One region of the Cellvibrio sp. ARAG 10.3 genome, then DNA from elsewhere that is predicted to be linked to it. Evidence: predicted binding sites of a transcription regulator. Region 1 holds the regulator's gene; each other region holds the start of a gene.

Region 1 (4,214 bases):
ACCGAAGGTTGTGCGTCAAGGAATAGCACGCGAAACGGTACATGGGCTTCCTTCAGTGTCTCAATCATCATCGGAAAAATGTTGAGATCCTGCCAGGCGTTGCGCACATCGATACCAATGGCAAATTTCTGCGTGTCATCCTTGTGAATCTGGATTTGTGCAACCAGCGCCGGCAACAGGCTCACCGGCAGATTGTCGATGCAATTAAAGCCGACATCCTCCAGAACATGCAGTGCGGTACTTTTACCCGAACCGGATAATCCACTCACTATCACTAAATGCATGGGCGTAGGTTCCTGTGACTTATTCATCAATCCGCCGAGGCTGCCGGACATTGTTTGTTTACAATGCCGCTGATTAATCCTTGCTGATGGCTATCTCGTACAAGGCTGCGTCGCTGTCAGCACCGCGCAAACGCTCGCGAAATTCGCTGTCATTGAGCGCGCCCGCGAGGGCCGCCAGGTTTTGCAGATGTTCGCCATGGGCATTTTCGGGCACCAACATGGCAAATAAAATATCCACTGGCTCAGAGTCAATGGAATCAAAGTCGATGGGCTGGTTGAGGGTAATCAAGGCCCCGATGACGCCGTCATAGTTTTCCACCCGACAGTGTGGAATGGCAATGCCGTGGCCAATACCCGTGGAGCCGAGTCGCTCCCGCGCAATCAGCCGACGAAATAAATCGTCGGCGTCAATAGCGGGAATGTCCTGGGCGATGGTGTTGGCAAGGATTTCCAGCACACGCTTTTTACTGACACCCTCGATGTCGCACAAGGTGCGGCCCGGGGTGAGAAGAGATTGTATTTGCATAATGTATTAACGATGGCTGCGCATTTTTTCTTTGTGTTTAATCAATTGCCGATCGAGCTTATCGGTCAGCAGGTCAATAGCGGCATAGAGATCTTCTGATGTCGCATCGGCGAATAAATCCTTGCCGCTTACATGCACGGTGGCTTCCGCTTTTTGTTCCAATTTATCTACCGAGAGAATCACATGGGTATTGGTGATGCGGTCGTGATGATTATTGAGACGCTCAAGTTTATTGTTGACGTAGTCCTTGAGGGATTCGGTAACTTCCAGATGGTGACCGCTGATAGTAATTTGCATAGTACTTCCTCTTCGTTATGACAGTTGCTTAATCTTGCCTTGCGACACGATTATTGATTCCTGCATAGTGCTAAAACACTTTCTGCATACCCGATGTTGATCAGCCTAGCAGTGGAGAAAAAGGATGTCATAGTAAACTTTTACGCTCATTGGACGGCGGGATATTCAATGATTCCCGATACTTGGCGATGGTGCGTCGCGCCACCTGGATTCCCTGCTCGGATAAGAGCTCGGTGATCTTGCTGTCGCTCAGAGGCTTTTTTGGATTTTCCGCGCTCACCAGTTTTTTGATGATGGCACGAATCGCCGTAGAAGAGCATTCGCCGCCGCTGTCTGTACTCACATGACTGGAAAAGAAATATTTAAGTTCAAAAATTCCCTGGGGTGTATGCATGTACTTCTGGGTCGTAACCCGCGAAATAGTGGATTCATGCATATCGACAATTTCAGCGATATCGTGGAGTACCAGCGGCTTCATTGCTTCGGCACCGTACTCAAGGAAGCCGCGTTGTTTTTCCACGATGCAACTTGCAACTTTAAGCAGGGTTTCATTACGGCTTTGCAAGCTTTTGAGAAACCAGCGTGCTTCTTGCAGGTTGTCTTTCAGAAAGGTGTTGTCGCTACTGGAGTCTGCCCGTTTTACCATGGAGGCGTAATCGGTATTGATCCGCAGACGGGGCGCAATATCCGGATTTAATTCGACAACCCAGCGGCCATCCCGCTTTTCCACGAAGACATCCGGTACCACATACTCGGTGTCGCCGGACGCAATCATATCGCCCGGGCGCGGATTCAATCCCTGGATCAGCGCCACCGCCTGGCCCAGTTCGCTTTCCTTGAGTTTGGTGCGCCGCATCAATTGGCGGTAATCGCGACTGCCCAGCAGCGGCAGGTATTGCTTGACGATCAGCTTGGCCGGTTCGAGAAAAGGCGTAGTCGGGGCGAATTGTTGTAGTTGTACCAACAGGCATTCAGACAGGTTCTGACTGCACACCCCGCAGGGGTCAAATTGTTGCAGGCGATGTTGTACCGCAACCACCTCGTCCAGTTCCAGCTCATCCAGTTCAGTGATCAAACCTTCATAGATATCGGTAAGGCTGACAGAGAGCATACCGCTGGGATCGACCGCATCGATGATTGCCATGGCGATAACGCGGTCCTGATCTGACATGGGGGTCAGATTGAGCTGCCACATCAGGTGATCGTAAAGGGAGTCGGTAACGGCGCGCCGGCTTTCAAAGTCGTTATCTTCGCCATCGTAGGAGGATGCGTTGCTGGTATGGGAGGACTGATACACATCGTCCCAACTGGTATCTACCGGCAATTCATTGGGGATGGATTCATTCCAGTCGGTGTGGGGCTCATTATCGACGTAGCTGTCGTTATCCGAAAAACTTTCGTTGTCTGAAAAGCTTTCCGTGTCGTTGTAGCTCGTTTCTGCGTAGCTGTCCTTGTCGGCAAAGGTATCTTTATCGTTAAAACCTGAATCAAGATCTGCGTTGGCTTCTGCGGCCACTTCCTGTTGGCGAGGGTAATCACTGTCTTCTCCGTCACCGGCCTCGGCGGGAGTGTGGCTGTCATAAGCCTCTTCAATTTCCAGCATGGGGTTGGAATCCAGGGCCTCCTGAATTTCCTGCTGCAGATCAAGGGTCGACAATTGCAACAGGCGGATTGCCTGCTGCAATTGGGGCGTCATGGTCAGTTGTTGGCCGAGTTTTAGCTGTAGAGACTGCTTCATCGTAAGTAGAACTAAACCCCAAAAAAATGATGTTGTTCAGGTGGAGTTTAGACAGCCTTTGTCTTGCAGGCAATAACACCTAGCAATCTTTGTGCCTGTTATACAAATTTAATGGCTTGTCAAGTGATTTGTCAGAATACACCTGAAGTTACAAGCGGAAATTTTCGCCCAGATAAACTTCGCGGACCTTGTGATTACTCAGGACCGTTTCTGCATCGCCTTCGGCGATGATGTGACCTTCACTGACGATATAGGCGGTTTCGCAAATATCCAATGTTTCGCGTACGTTGTGATCGGTAATTAACACACCAATGCCGCGATCTTTGAGGTGGCGCACAATCTGTTTGATGTCATTGACGGAGATGGGATCAACCCCCGCAAAGGGTTCGTCGAGCAGGATGAATTGTGGTTCGGTCGCCAGTGCCCGGGCAATTTCCACCCGCCGCCGCTCACCGCCCGATAGGGACATGCCAAGGCTATCGCGGATATGGGTGATATGGAATTCCTGGAGCAGGGAATCGAGTTTCGCGTGCCGCTGCTTGCGATTGAGGTCTTTGCGGGTTTCAAGGATGGCCATGATGTTGTCGGCCACCGTCAGTTTGCGAAATACCGAGGCTTCTTGCGGCAGGTAGCCGATACCGGCGCGCGCGCGGCCGTGGATCGGCAGATGGGTCAGGTCTTTCCCGTCCAGCACGATGCGACCTTCATCGGCACTGACCAGACCGGCAATCATATAGAAACAGGTGGTTTTGCCCGCGCCGTTGGGGCCCAACAACCCGACAATCGTACCGCTGGTGACGGCGAGTGATACATCAATAACCACTTTACGGCTCTTGTAGCTCTTGGCGAGGTGTTGGGCTTGCAGCGTCGGCATGGTCGACTCAATCTTGATTGATGGTTTGGGGTGGGATGATGATCTCAATGCGCTGCGGTTGCTGCGCATCGTTTTTTCCCGCCGCTTTCATAATTTCTTTGCGAATATCGTAATCAATGCGGTTGCCACTGATAGATGCGCCGTTTTCCTGCTCCAGAAATGCATCTTCCAGCAGTAACAAATGCTCATCGGTCAGGGTGTAGCGGATGCTGTTGGCCTGGGCGGTGATTGTCGCCTGGTTTTCGGCCGGTTTTTGTTGATAGCGCGCTGGTGTACCGCGGGCTTCCATCTTTTCAACTTCATCTTTGTTGTTGGTATGGATAGTGATCCGGTCCGCACTGATCTCCAGTGTGCCTTGTTTCAGTTTCACGTCGCCGCTGTATGTGGCGGTCCGTTGCTTGCGATCCAGTTGAGCGCTGTTAGCAGAGATATGGATGGGTTGTTCTTTGTCGCTGGGCAGTGCATGAGCCGGTGTCGACAGCCACAGGGCGCAGA
Region 2 (4,214 bases), on a different contig from region 1:
TTCTCACTGATCCCCAGGCTCGCCGCAATCTCCTTTTGAGAATAGCCGTACACCTTGCGCAACACGAAGGCCTTGCGACACTGCTGCGGCAACTGGCGGACGGCCTCGCAGAAGTGACCGAATTCCTGGTTAGCCGCGACACGGTCATAGGTTTCATCGGCACCAGTGGCCAATTCCTGCAAATCCTCCTGCAAGTCTTCCATGCTGTCCGCCAGCCGGCTTTCGGAGCGTTTGCGATGATCCAGGGCCAGATTGCGCGCCGTGCGTAACATAAACGAGCGTGGGTGATGGATATCATCCCGCTCGCCGACCTGACAGACCCGCACATAGGTTTCCTGCACGATGTCCTCGACCTCACGGGGCGGCACAATATGCGAAACCGCCCGCGCCAGGGTGGTTCTCAGGGCAATAAACACGCTGTTGACGTTATCGTTATTAGACATAATTTTGGGCCGGTAAAAGCATTTCCATCCACTACCAGACGATTGAACCGAGCTTTTCCGCCATAGGAGCGCGAAAAAAGTCAGGAGGGTGAGATGATTGCTTCACGCCGCTGGGTGGCGCGCTTGCGCATGGCGTCAGCCTGTTTCTGATCTCCCAGAGCTTCGTAGATCTTTACCCCAAGGTCATAGAAGCGCACTTCGGCTTTTTCTTTGCTGATAGCTTTTTTCAACAGCTCGCGGGCTTGCACAGGGTCACCCGACTCCAGTGACTTATTGGCTTCGTAGTACAAGAAATAAGGGTTGCTGTTACGGTGGCGCTCTGCTAGTTGAAAAAAAGTGTCCGCCTTTTCCGGCTGTTCCATCTGCCGATACAGACCACTGAGATTACTGATGATGGTCAAATCGCCGCTATCAATGTGCAAACCCTGGAGGTACAGCGCTTCGGCTTCCTTTAAATAGCCATTGCGTCGATAGATGGTGGCCAGGTTGCTCCAGATGTAACTTTGCTCGTGATCCAACAGCAAGGCTTTGCGTAGATGCAGGAACGCTTCTTTGAATTTGCCCTCGGCGGATAACTCCATGCCGCGATTGTTATAAAACTGCGCAGCGGTGAGCTTTTCCGAGATCAAGCGCTGCTTATAGGTGCTGCTGTAACGGTTCATCTCCAGATCAATAACGACTTCGTCGCGACGCAACCTCACCTTGGAGTTGACGTGCCGCAAAAACAAAAACGCATCCTGGTTACGCAAATCCCAGGTGGGCGGCAAGTCCACTTCATTGACGTAGGCATCCAGACCAACGTGGCGCGCCATGGTGACATATAACAAGGTAAAGCTGAGGCAGTTGGCCTGACGCTCTTCAAAGGCATCTGCACCCGTCAGGGTATAAAAGGCGGAGTAGGTGATCCCATGGCCGCCGGCGACGCTCGGCGTCAGCAGCGCATTGTGCAAGGCACGGGCACGGGCAAAGTCGCCTTTGACGCCGGCTGTGTGTCGCTCGGCAAAGTCGCGCATGGCTGGCGTAAGTTCAAATAACTGCCGCTCAGGCAGCTCAGCTTCCGTGTAGTGATAACCCAACAGGGGCTCACCACTCAGAGCCAGGTCGAGTAATTGTGCATCCGGTTTCTCACCATTACCCGGTAAAACAGTGGCGCAGCCAGCCAGGAGGACGCCCAGGCACAACGCCGCAATGCTAACCCACTGATTCAGCAATTCTTTTCGCATACTTTCTCACTCGCAATACTTTTTATGCATTATGTACATTGCCAGCACGACCGGATAACACCACCACACCCGCCGAGTGCGCTCTCCACTATTTGGAGTCAACTGCGCTTATTTAAATCCCCGCTGCCGCAGGCTGTACCAAAAAAGGGCGGCAGCAGATGAATTTGCTATTCCATAGCGCACATCAACTCCTAACAGCATAGCTCCAAAATAGCCCATTGCAGACAGACGCGATCCATATAAGTGCAAAATTATGCAAAACACCTTTTTCACTCACTTTACGTCTGAATTTCTTTGTGCACATCGTGATTGGCACAGAGTTTGAATAATCACCTGTAGCAACCGGTCCGCATTGCACCCCGATAGTCGTCAACGTCACTCGAAGGAATTCGCCAAACACCTTGTGATGATTTTTTACTTTTTGCACATCAGATTGGAGCGCTTTATGGTTAACACATTCACATATAAGGGTTTACATAATCCGTCAGGGAACGCCTCGTTTTTTATCAAGGTGTTACGTCAATTTACCTTTGCAATAACTTGCTGCATTGCACTGGCAGCCACTCACGCACACGCCAAGCTCGGGCCTTCTGAAAAAGAAGATTTAAAATTCGGTTTTATTAAATTGACCGATATGGTGCCGCTCGCCGTTGCCTATGAATTAGGTTATTTCGATGATGAAGGTTTGAGCGTACAACTGGAAGCGCAAGCCAACTGGAAAGTGTTATTGGATCGTGTGATTACCGGTGAACTCGACGGTGCCCACATGCTCGCCGGGCAACCTTTGGGCGCAACGATTGGTTTTGGAACTGAAGCACACGTGGTGACGGCATTCGCCATGGATTTGCACGGGAATGCCTGCACGGTATCCAATGACGTCTGGAAAGCAATGAAACCTCACGTAACAATAAAAGATGGCAAACCGGTTCATCCGATTACTGCCGATGCACTTAAGCCGGTAATCAAAAGTTTTCACGACAAGGGAAAGTCCTTCAACATGGGCATGGTTTTTCCGGTCTCAACCCACAATTATGAATTGCGTTACTGGCTCGCTGCTGCCGGTATCAAGCCGGGATTTTATGCACCGCATAAAGGTGATATCACCGGCCAGTTGAATGCAGATGTGCTGATCTCTGTTACGCCGCCACCGCAAATGCCTGCAACACTTGAGGCCGGCACGATCAACGGTTATTGCGTGGGTGAACCCTGGAACCAGCAAGCCGTGTTTCGCAATATCGGTGTTCCGGTGGTTACCAACCGCGACCTGCGCAATAACATTGTGGAAAAAGTGTTTGGAGTAACCAAAACCTGGGCCGATGAAAATCCCAATACCCATATTCGCGTCGTGAAAGCACTGATCCGTGCGGGCAAATGGCTTGACGATAAAGACAATGCCAATCGTGCCGAAGCGGCGAAGATGATTTCACAATCACATTATGTCGGTGCCGATTATAAAGTCATTGCCAACAGCATGACCGGCGTCTTCGAATACGAGCGCGGCGATGTGCGTAAGGAACCGGACTTTAATGTGTTCTTTCGTTATCACGCCACCTATCCCTACTATTCCGATGCGGTATGGTTCCTGACACAAATGCGCCGCTGGGGCCAGATTCCCGAAGAAAAGCCCGATGCCTGGTATATGGAAACCGCGAAAAAAGTTTTCCTGCCGGAGGTGTACCAACAAGCCGCAAAAGAGTTGATTGCTGAAGGCAAATTAAAAGCCACCGATTTTCCTGACTTTGCCAGCGAAACCGGTTATCGCACCACGGATGCACACACCTTTATTGATGGCATCGTGTTTGATGGCACCAAGCCCAATGACTACCTGAGCAAGTTCGCCATTGGCTTGAAAGGTAAGGAAAAACTGTAAATCGTTTGCCGGCGCCATTGAAAGCGCCGGCTCATCAGCCAGCTATTGATACGTGACACCAATGTTGTGCCGTTCAGTACAACAGGAGAAGATGCCATGAATACCGCGATCCTTAATTTAAAAAAAATCAGCCCCGTTAAGTTATCACCGCAGCAACTACGCGATGCCGTACTTGGCGTACTGATTCCGGTCATCGGCCTGCTGTTGTTTTTATTGTTCTGGCATATCGGCTCCCAACATATCCATACCTCACTCGGTACTTTTCCGGGGCCGAAAGAAGTCGCGCAACAATGGTCCGGCCTGGTGGATGAATATCGCGCAGAGAATGAGCGGGAGCGGAAATTCTATGAGCGCCAGGAGCAACGTAACGCCGAGATCTTAGCTGAAGATCCTACAGCGGAGATTCGCGTGCGGGAGTTTAATGGTCGACCGACTTTTTTTGACAAAATTCTCACCAGCCTGATTACCGTTTTATGTGGCTTTTTGCTGGCGACTTTGATCGCTATTCCGGTGGGGATTGTGATCGGTTTGAGTCAGTCCCTGTATCGTGCGTTTAATCCACTGATCCAGTTATTCAAACCTGTGTCACCACTCGCCTGGTTGCCATTAGTGACCCTGGTGGTGAGCGCAACCTATGTCACTGACAGCCCGATGTTTTCCAAATCCTTTGTGATCTCC
Region 3 (4,214 bases), on a different contig from region 1:
GTGATATGGCCACCGCTGAGCAACTGCCATTCCGCGTGGCGCTTGGTGTAATGGTTGGCTTGGGCGGCGGCGAGCTTGAGTTGTTTTTCGGTTTCGTTGGATTCGTGGAAGAAATAGGTGATGGGTTCGCCGATGTTGCGTTCACAGCTCATCGACAGCAGCGCTTCGGCCGCCGGGTTCATGTGGCGTAGCAGCAGGTCGCTGTCCACCAGGATGATGGCGGTACTGAGGCTGTCGAGTAGCGGTTTATGGAGATCGCGAGGGCTCACCGATTAATTGACTCCTGAATGCCTTGGCAGTGGGCACATGCCCACTGGTGTGCTTGGTCTGTGTGCATGAGCTATGCAAAAAGCAAACCAACGTAAAAAGTGCTTATTTTTAGGCGTTTTCAGGGGTGAGTCTAGTTGGTGCAAGGGTGGTTTGCACCAAAATAGTGCTGCCCGCTTTTAGGGCTTGTGCATCTGGCGCATTATGTCTTGGGTTTGGGCTTCGGCGCGGCTTGCTGTTTGACGGTGGGACGAATCACGTTCACCACGACCGGCGCTGACTTGCCCAGAGAGGTGCCATTGTTGTCGATCACTTCGACTTCCAGTGTGTGGCTGCCGCGAAAAACATCCTGCACCACAATATTGCTTTCCCGGGTTTCCTCTAGCAATTCACCATTCATAAAGTAAAGCAGCCAGTGGTCCCCGGCTAGCGGCGGGTTAAGGGTGACAGCAATGCCCAGATCCCGCTGCCCTGGCGGAATCGTCACGTTTTCACGGGGGCTGATGATGTCTACCTGGTAGCGAATCGCCTCGGGCTGGTTTTGCTGTTCGTCTCGAGGAAAATTATCCGCGTTTTCAGGAGGCAGAGTGTTAATGGGAGGCAGTTTAACGGCTTCCGCGGGCTGATCGCCGCGGGGCTTATCGGTGTAGATCACCTTGCCGTCCTTGTCGACGGTCTTATAGATTTGCGCACCGGCGCTGAGCGTCAGGGAAAGGCCAAGGAGTAAGCACAACAGCGAGCGAAGGGGCATGGATATCTCCTTAAACAATTTCCGCAAGAGTACTCCCGCTGCCGAAAAAGAAAAAGCCCGTTCAGTCGCCTGAACGGGCCTTAAGTAAGTAATTACCTTACTAACTAAACGCTACTGGCTTACACGCTGTAGTAAAGCTCGAACTCTACCGGGTGCGGAGTCATGTCAACACGTTGAATGTCGGCACGCTTCAGCGCGATGTAAGAGTCGATGAAGTCTTTGGTGAACACGCCGCCAGCAGTCAGGTAGTCGTGGTCAGCTTCCAGAGCTTGCAGCGCTTCTTCCAGGCTGGCACAAACGGTCGGGATTTCCGCTTCTTCTTCCGGCTCCAGGTCGTACAGGTCTTTGGTCGCTGGGTCGCCAGGGTGAATCTTGTTCTGAACGCCGTCGATACCGGCCATCAACAGTGCAGCGAAGGCCAGGTAAGGGTTAGCAGTCGGGTCAGGGAAACGGGTTTCGATACGCTTGGCTTTGGCACCAGATACGAACGGAACACGGATAGAAGCAGAACGGTTACGGGCAGAGTAAGCCAGCATGACCGGCGCTTCAAAGCCTGGAACCAGACGCTTGTAGGAGTTGGTAGACGCGTTACAGAAAGCGTTCAGTGATTTAGCGTGCTTGATGATACCGCCGATGTAGTACAGGGCAGTTTCGCTCAGACCAGCGTAAGCATCACCGGCAAACTGGTTAACGCCAGCTTTGGAGAAAGACTGGTGTACGTGCATGCCTGAACCGTTGTCGCCAATCAGCGGCTTCGGCATAAAGGTAGCGGTTTTACCGTACTGGTGAGCCACGTTGTGTACGCAGTACTTCAGGATCTGTACTTCGTCCGCTTTTTTCACCAGGGTGTTGGCGCCTACGCCGATTTCACACTGGCCAGCGTTAGCCACTTCGTGGTGGTGAACTTCGATCTCCAGACCCATAGCTTCCATGGCATTACACATGGCAGCGCGGATGTCGTGCAGAGAGTCGATCGGCGCAACCGGGAAGTAACCGCCTTTTACGCGTGGTGCGTGGCCGGTTTTACCTTCGGTGTCAGCACCTGAGTCCCAGGCGGCTTCTTCAGATTTGATCTTGTAGAACGCGCCGCCCATGGTGCTGGCGTAGTGAACGCTGTCGAAGATGAAGAATTCTGGCTCCGGGCCAAACAGGGCTTTGTCGCCCAGGCCGGTGGACTTCAGGTACTCTTCAGCGCGACGGCCGATGGAGCGTGGGTCGCGGTCGTAGCCTTGCATGGTGGCAGGTTCAACGATGTCACAACGCACGATGATGGTTGCTTCGTCGTAGAAGGGGTCCAGCATAGAAGTAGAGTCATCCGGCATCAGGATCATGTCTGATTCGTTGATACCTTTCCAGCCAGCGATGGATGAACCATCAAACATTTTGCCTTCTTCAAAGAAGGAATCGTTTACCACATTGGCGGGGTAGGTAACGTGTTGCTCTTTACCTTTGGTGTCGGTAAAGCGCAGGTCAATCCAGCGCGCTTCGTGTTCTTTGATCAAGTCCAGAGTCTTAGACATTGAATGCCTCCAAGTAAATGAGTAGCCACCATAGCTACAAGTCAGAAATCATTTTTATCCCGCGCTCTTTCCACATTCGCCACCCCAGTAGCGAGCAGAGCGAGAACCAGGGTGTCCGAAAAGGGGCAAAATATATGCCATCTCGGAGAAATAGCAACGGGCTTGTAAAAATCAGGCTTTGCGGAAGATTGGGACCCAAGCTTTTTTATCAAAAGCACCAAAATGTTGCACGCGTTTTTTGCTTTGCACTTATTTGGTGCCAAATTGAGCGGTGGATTGATGGTATCAACCATCCCTTGCTTTAAAATCTCTCAACTTCTTTTTAGCGCGCCAACAGTAGGCTTTCCGGTGATTCACCGTCAAGCTCAAAGCGCAAATAAATCCGTACTTTGACGCGTTGCTTTGCGCCCCGTCACCTGGGGCCACGTTCGGGCTATCGTGCAGATAGTTTTAAACAATTGACCGGCGACAGCGGCGCTTTGTACAAAGGCGCGCCTGACCGGGAGCACCGGTTCAGGCGCTATCGGTTGTGATTTTTTCTCACGTTTGATTAACCCATAACAATAAACCGGACATGCCATGCCTCACGCGATGAACACCACGGAAATCTTCCTGATTGCCATGACGATTATCTTCACTGTGCCTTATTTCATCTGGCGCGTTGGAAAAACAGATTACTGGGCGCCGCTGGTGGTGGTGCAGATTATCACCGGTATCCTGCTCGGCCCGGGCATCCTCGGTGCCTTCTTTCCCGACTACTATGCTTTTGTCTTTAATCCTGCGGTGGTCACCGCGCTCAACGGCATTGCCTGGTGGGCAGTGATGTTGTTTGTGTTTATCGCCGGGGTTGAACTGGACCTCAGCAAGGCCTGGCGCTACAAACGCGAGAGCGGTATCACTGCTGGTCTGGCCTTGGGGGTGCCGCTGGCATTTGGCTGTGCCGCCGGACTGGGTATGTTGATGTTTGATGGCTGGATGGGCCCGCAAGGGATGCCCTGGCAGTTCGTATTGGGCGTGGGCATGTCCTGCGCCGTGACCGCTTTGCCGATCCTGATCTTGTTGATGGAGAAGCTGGAGATTCTGCGCCAGCCAATTGGCCAGCGCATCCTGCGCTATGCCAGCCTTGATGATATTGCGATCTGGGGCGTATTGGCGTTGATCCTGCTGGATTGGGATCGCGTGGGACGCCAGGGGATGTTCCTGGTGGGCTTTGCGGCGGCGAGCTATTTGTATCGTAAGTTGATGACGGCTATTCCCGAGCGGGACCGTTGGTATGTGGCTCTGGTGTGGCTGGCGATTTGTGGTTTCGCGGGTGACTGGTCCGGCTTGCACTATATGGTGGGTGCGTTTCTGGCGGGTGCGGTGACCGACAGCGACTGGTTTAACCAGGAGGATATGGACAAGCTGCGTCACCATGTGTTGCTGGTAATTATGCCGGTGTTTTTCCTCAGTACAGGCTTGCGGACCAATTGGGACGTGGGCGGCACCATGGTGTTTGTGGCGGCGGCGGTGTTATTGGTGGCGTCGGTGAGCGGTAAGTTGGCGGGGGTGCATCTGGCGGGCCGGATTTTGAAGTGGGAGAAGGGTGAGGCGTCGATTATTGGTTGGTTGTTGCAGACCAAGGCGTTGATCATGATCATCTTTGCGAATGTGTTGTTGGATAAGCAGATTATTAC
Region 4 (4,214 bases), on a different contig from region 1:
GCATAAAAGTAAAGTCCATGAATCGCTATCCCGGTATGTTGCGGCTATTGATTGGAGCGGGGTATATGATTGAAGGGTATGAGGGGAATGGTGAACCGATGGAAGCGAAGATTTTATTCTCTAAAGCTTTATAGGCTTCAAGCTTCCCTCAAGATATCGCTGTTATTACGTGAAAATCTGCACAAGATTACTCATTATCAATAACGTAAATCGACTCAGTATAGTAAAGTCTACCCTCATTTCTATCCCCAGAAGGAGCTAGCATGTTAACGGAACAAGAGAAATCAGAGCTTAGGCAAAATATTCAATCAAATAAACACGAGATCTTCGTCATATCATTTGAAGATATGGATGCAATTATAAAATCATCTCCCGCATCAAAAAAAGCGAGCGTTCAACAAGCGTGGAACAAGGTGAAAGGAAAGGCAGAGACAGGATCCAGCTACTACGCCTCCGCTGATGATGTTAGAACACTAACAAAACTGGTAGGCGAACTCGGTAGCTTCACCGCAAAAGCTTATGTTAAAACCTATGGAGGTAAACCTCATATAATCCTCAAAGGTCACCCCGGCCTTAGGAAAATTTTGACCGGCACCAAGTATGGTGTTAGCAATCCCAAGGTCGTAACAATGGGACTCGGGAAAGCTGGAGCAGTACATGCTGCCAAATCAGGCGGAATACTTTCTATTGTATTGATCTCTGCCTATCGAATAGCTGACTACGTATTAACGGATGAAAGCACATTGAACCAATTAATCGGCTCGCTCGCTACTGATGTTGTTAAAGTTGGTATTTCTACCGCCGCATCGATAGGCGCGGCATCTTTGGTAGCTGCGATGGGCGTAACTATTGCGGTGGGTCCTATCGTTGCAGTTATTCTTATAGGTGTCGGCACTTCGATGGCATTAAGTGCTATGGATTCACACTACGGAATCACTGATAAAGTAATTGCTGGCCTGGATGAACTGACAACTGATGCTCAGTCTACCCTTGAACAGACCAGGAAAAATCTTATTAAAGGTGCGAGCAAAGTCGTTGACTCCGTGATTGATTATGCTGTTGAATCCACCAAGCAAGCCATCATTGATTTTGCCAGACACAGCCTGGATAAATTCCTTTCGCCACTCCCGAGGAGCATCAAGTGAGTGATACTACACCGTCCGCCTCTGTAAGATATGGCGGATTTCTTTTATTTTTTGCCTTGATGCTTGGTGCTGCCTTGTGGTTTGGCTGGAGTTTTATCAGTCTAGTCAGCCAAATCCTTCGTGAAACTCCAGTGATTTATTTTAATAAAGGTGCCCTATACATGCTGGGCGTCGCAATAGGCTTGCTGGCTTTGGTTTATGCCATTTTTCTCGAAGTCATCCTGCAGCAGCAATTGACTGAAAACAGCTCCAGGATGATCACCCGTACGGCCTATATTGGCATTGGTGTTCTTGTTCTTTTTCCGCAAATCATTCATTTCACAGTCGAACGCAACCTTATCAAAAAAAATTATGAAATATGCGAGACGGCGTCGTATCAATGGTTGATGTATCGCGAAATTGTGTTCGCCAGGGATACGCAAACCTGCAAGGACATCACCACCCGCTCTTCATAATCGATCCCTGCAACTCCCCACCTCCAACTTGGCCCAAGGCTTGCAACTCCACCCTCCGGCCTTCGGGGACATGCGCGCCTGTAACGCGTAAGTGCTTGAGATCGCCGAAAAACCTGTTTCTATTCTGTAGGGCGCTGATTATGGAATTTATTGCAACCGGTAAAAATTTCAAAACCTTGGCAAGAATGGGATACGGTGCCAGGGGTGTGGTGTATTTGATGATTGGTGGGTTGGCGTTGTTAACCGCTTTTGGAGAGGGCGGAAAGACAACAGACAGCAAGGGTGCGATCACAGAAATTATGCAGCAACCCTTTGGGTATGTGTTGTTGACAGTATTGATCATTGGCCTATTCGGTTATGTGGTGTGGCGGTTCACGCAGGCAGTGAAAGATACAGACGGTCATGGCAATGACCCCAAAGGCCTTGCAGTGCGCAGCGGATTATTTATCAGTGCGATTTCGCATTTATTTTTAGCCTTTTGGGCGATGACGTTATTATTTGGCGAAAAAAATAGTAGCGATTCCAGCGGCGGTGGCATGCAGGAAAATGGCCAGGCATTTTTAGAAACTGATCTCGGGCAGATGATTTTAGGCATCGCCGGTTTAATTGTTATTGGCGTCGGTTTTGCGCATATGTACAAAGGTTGGCAAAGCCGTTTTGAGCGTTACATGGATATTCCCGGCAACCAGCAGCAATGGGCCCGCCCCGTGTGCCGGTTCGGTTTGATTGCGCGCGGTATTGTGTGGTGTATTGTCGGTTGGTTTTTGGCGCGCTCCGCCTTGCTCGCCGGCAGTGGCGAGATAAAAGGCATGGCCGAGGCGCTGGATACATTGCGCACCAACGCCTACGGCACCTGGTTGTTCAGCATCGTCGCTGCCGGCCTGGTGGCATTTGGTGTGTACAGCGTATTGGAAGCTTTGTATCGGCGAATCAATACCGATTCATGACATTGGGCAAAACATATTGATAGTTGACAGCGCAAAAAATCGGCGTATTATCGCCACCAATTTTTCGGGCCCAGCCCATTCACATCTCACACAGGAGTACTCGTTAATGTCTTATGCAGGAAAACAATTCGACTAACACCTTTCGAGTACTCAGGCTTGGAAGGTCATTTACACAACCTTCCAGGTCAGGCAAATCAAAAGCCCTGATCAGGTTACTGGTCAGGGCTTTTTCGTTATGGCTCCGGTTGGTTTGATTTATAAATACCCTTACTGGTAGGTAAAGTCATGCCTGTAAAAATTGAGTTAAACAAAAGCGCGAACAACGGCATAAAGCCGGTAAAGATTTACACCGATGATATTGAGCAGTCCGCGTTAACACAACTGAAACACATTGCGCAGTTACCGATTGTGCATTCACACGTTGCCGCCATGCCCGACGTGCATACCGGCATCGGCGCCACGGTGGGTTCGGTAATCCCGACACTCAACGCGATTATTCCCGCCGCCGTTGGTGTGGATATCGGTTGCGGTATGAGTGCGGTGAGGTTATCGGTGAAGTCTTCGCAACTGCCGGATAATTTATCGCCCATGCGCAGCGCCATCGAGCGCGCCGTACCCGTCGGCATGCAGGCGCATAAAACGGTGAGCGTGCGCGGGAGTGCGTGCAAACAATTGGCGCCGGGTGTGGAATGGTTATTTGAAAAACATCCGGCTGTAATGAAGATGCTCAACCAACCACACACCACCTGGACCAAGCAACTGGGCACGCTCGGCAGCGGCAATCACTTTATTGAAGTGTGCGTCGATGAGAACAAGGATGTGTGGGTGATGCTGCATTCCGGCAGTCGTGGCATTGGCAATGCGATTGGCCGTTACTTTATCGCGCTTGCGAAAAAGGATATGGGCAAACACATCCACAACCTGCCCGACAAAGACCTCGCCTACTTCACCGAAGGCAGCGAGCATTTTGTGGATTACGTGGCCGCAGTGAATTGGGCGCAGGAATATGCGCGGCTTAACCGCGATGAAATGATGGGCTTGGTGTTGCGCGCTATCGCGCCGTTCCTGCCACCGTTTCGCACGGACCGCCACGCGATCAATTGCCATCACAATTACGTCAGCCGCGAAACACATTACGGCGCCGACGTGATGGTAACGCGCAAAGGCGCCATCAGCGCACGGGACGGCGAGCTGGGTATTATCCCCGGCAGTATGGGAGCCAAATCCTATATTGTGAAAGGCAAGGGAAACCCGGAGTCGTTCTGTTCCTGCGCCCACGGCGCTGGCCGAACCATGAGCCGCACCGCCGCGCGTAATAAATTTCGCGTAAGCGATTTAGTACAACAAACCAAAGGCGTTGAATGCCGGAAAGATAAAGGAGTGATTGATGAAATACCCTCGGCCTACAAGGATATTGATACCGTAATGGAGAACCAGTCGGACCTGGTCGACATCGTCCACACGTTAAAACAGGTGCTGTGCATAAAAGGCTGACGCAGATTCATCGGCAAACGAAAAAATAGGAAACACTATGGCAAAAAAAATCAGCCGGTATCTACCGGGACTCTCGCTGGGTGAAACCGCACCCGCTTCCAAGGGAACCAAACAACCCAAACGAAACGGCCATGCTTTTCACCTCATCATGAACAAAGGCGGCGCCCACGAAA

Evidence for each region. Region 1 encodes sigma-54, which starts transcription at its own class of promoters, with help from an activator protein. Its sites were predicted from a motif close to TGGCACANNNNTTGCNNT; they were not measured.
Region 2: a site for sigma-54 is predicted at 1,977-1,994, ahead of ACSV5M_RS09045 (CmpA/NrtA family ABC transporter substrate-binding protein). Genes of this name have one in related genera too.
Region 3: a site for sigma-54 is predicted at 2,661-2,678, ahead of glnA (type I glutamate--ammonia ligase). Genes of this name have one in related genera too.
Region 4: a site for sigma-54 is predicted at 1,630-1,647, ahead of ACSV5M_RS10325 (DUF1206 domain-containing protein). Genes of this name have one in related genera too.

The regions. Positions count from the first base shown of each region.
Region 1 is NZ_JBPYCU010000007.1:96,011-100,224, forward strand. It holds gene rapZ (RNase adapter RapZ) at 1-284, opposite strand, end outside; gene ptsN (PTS IIA-like nitrogen regulatory protein PtsN) at 358-810, opposite strand; gene hpf (ribosome hibernation-promoting factor, HPF/YfiA family) at 817-1,107, opposite strand; gene ACSV5M_RS10870 (RNA polymerase factor sigma-54) at 1,235-2,845, opposite strand; gene lptB (LPS export ABC transporter ATP-binding protein) at 2,994-3,719, opposite strand; gene lptA (lipopolysaccharide transport periplasmic protein LptA) at 3,727-4,214, opposite strand, start outside.
Region 2 is NZ_JBPYCU010000005.1:259,389-263,602, forward strand. It holds gene ACSV5M_RS09035 (RNA polymerase sigma factor) at 1-443, opposite strand, end outside; gene ACSV5M_RS09040 (hypothetical protein) at 524-1,666, opposite strand; gene ACSV5M_RS09045 (CmpA/NrtA family ABC transporter substrate-binding protein) at 2,112-3,536, shown strand; gene ACSV5M_RS09050 (ABC transporter permease) at 3,633-4,214, shown strand, end outside.
Region 3 is NZ_JBPYCU010000006.1:144,703-148,916, forward strand. It holds gene glnL (nitrogen regulation protein NR(II)) at 1-269, opposite strand, end outside; gene ACSV5M_RS10015 (DUF4124 domain-containing protein) at 470-1,018, opposite strand; gene glnA (type I glutamate--ammonia ligase) at 1,138-2,538, opposite strand; gene ACSV5M_RS10025 (cation:proton antiporter) at 3,118-4,214, shown strand, end outside.
Region 4 is NZ_JBPYCU010000006.1:204,086-208,299, reverse strand. It holds gene ACSV5M_RS10340 (GNAT family N-acetyltransferase) at 1-134, shown strand, start outside; gene ACSV5M_RS10335 (hypothetical protein) at 264-1,145, shown strand; gene ACSV5M_RS10330 (hypothetical protein) at 1,142-1,600, shown strand; gene ACSV5M_RS10325 (DUF1206 domain-containing protein) at 1,741-2,547, shown strand; gene ACSV5M_RS10320 (RtcB family protein) at 2,833-4,041, shown strand; gene ACSV5M_RS10315 (hypothetical protein) at 4,079-4,214, shown strand, end outside.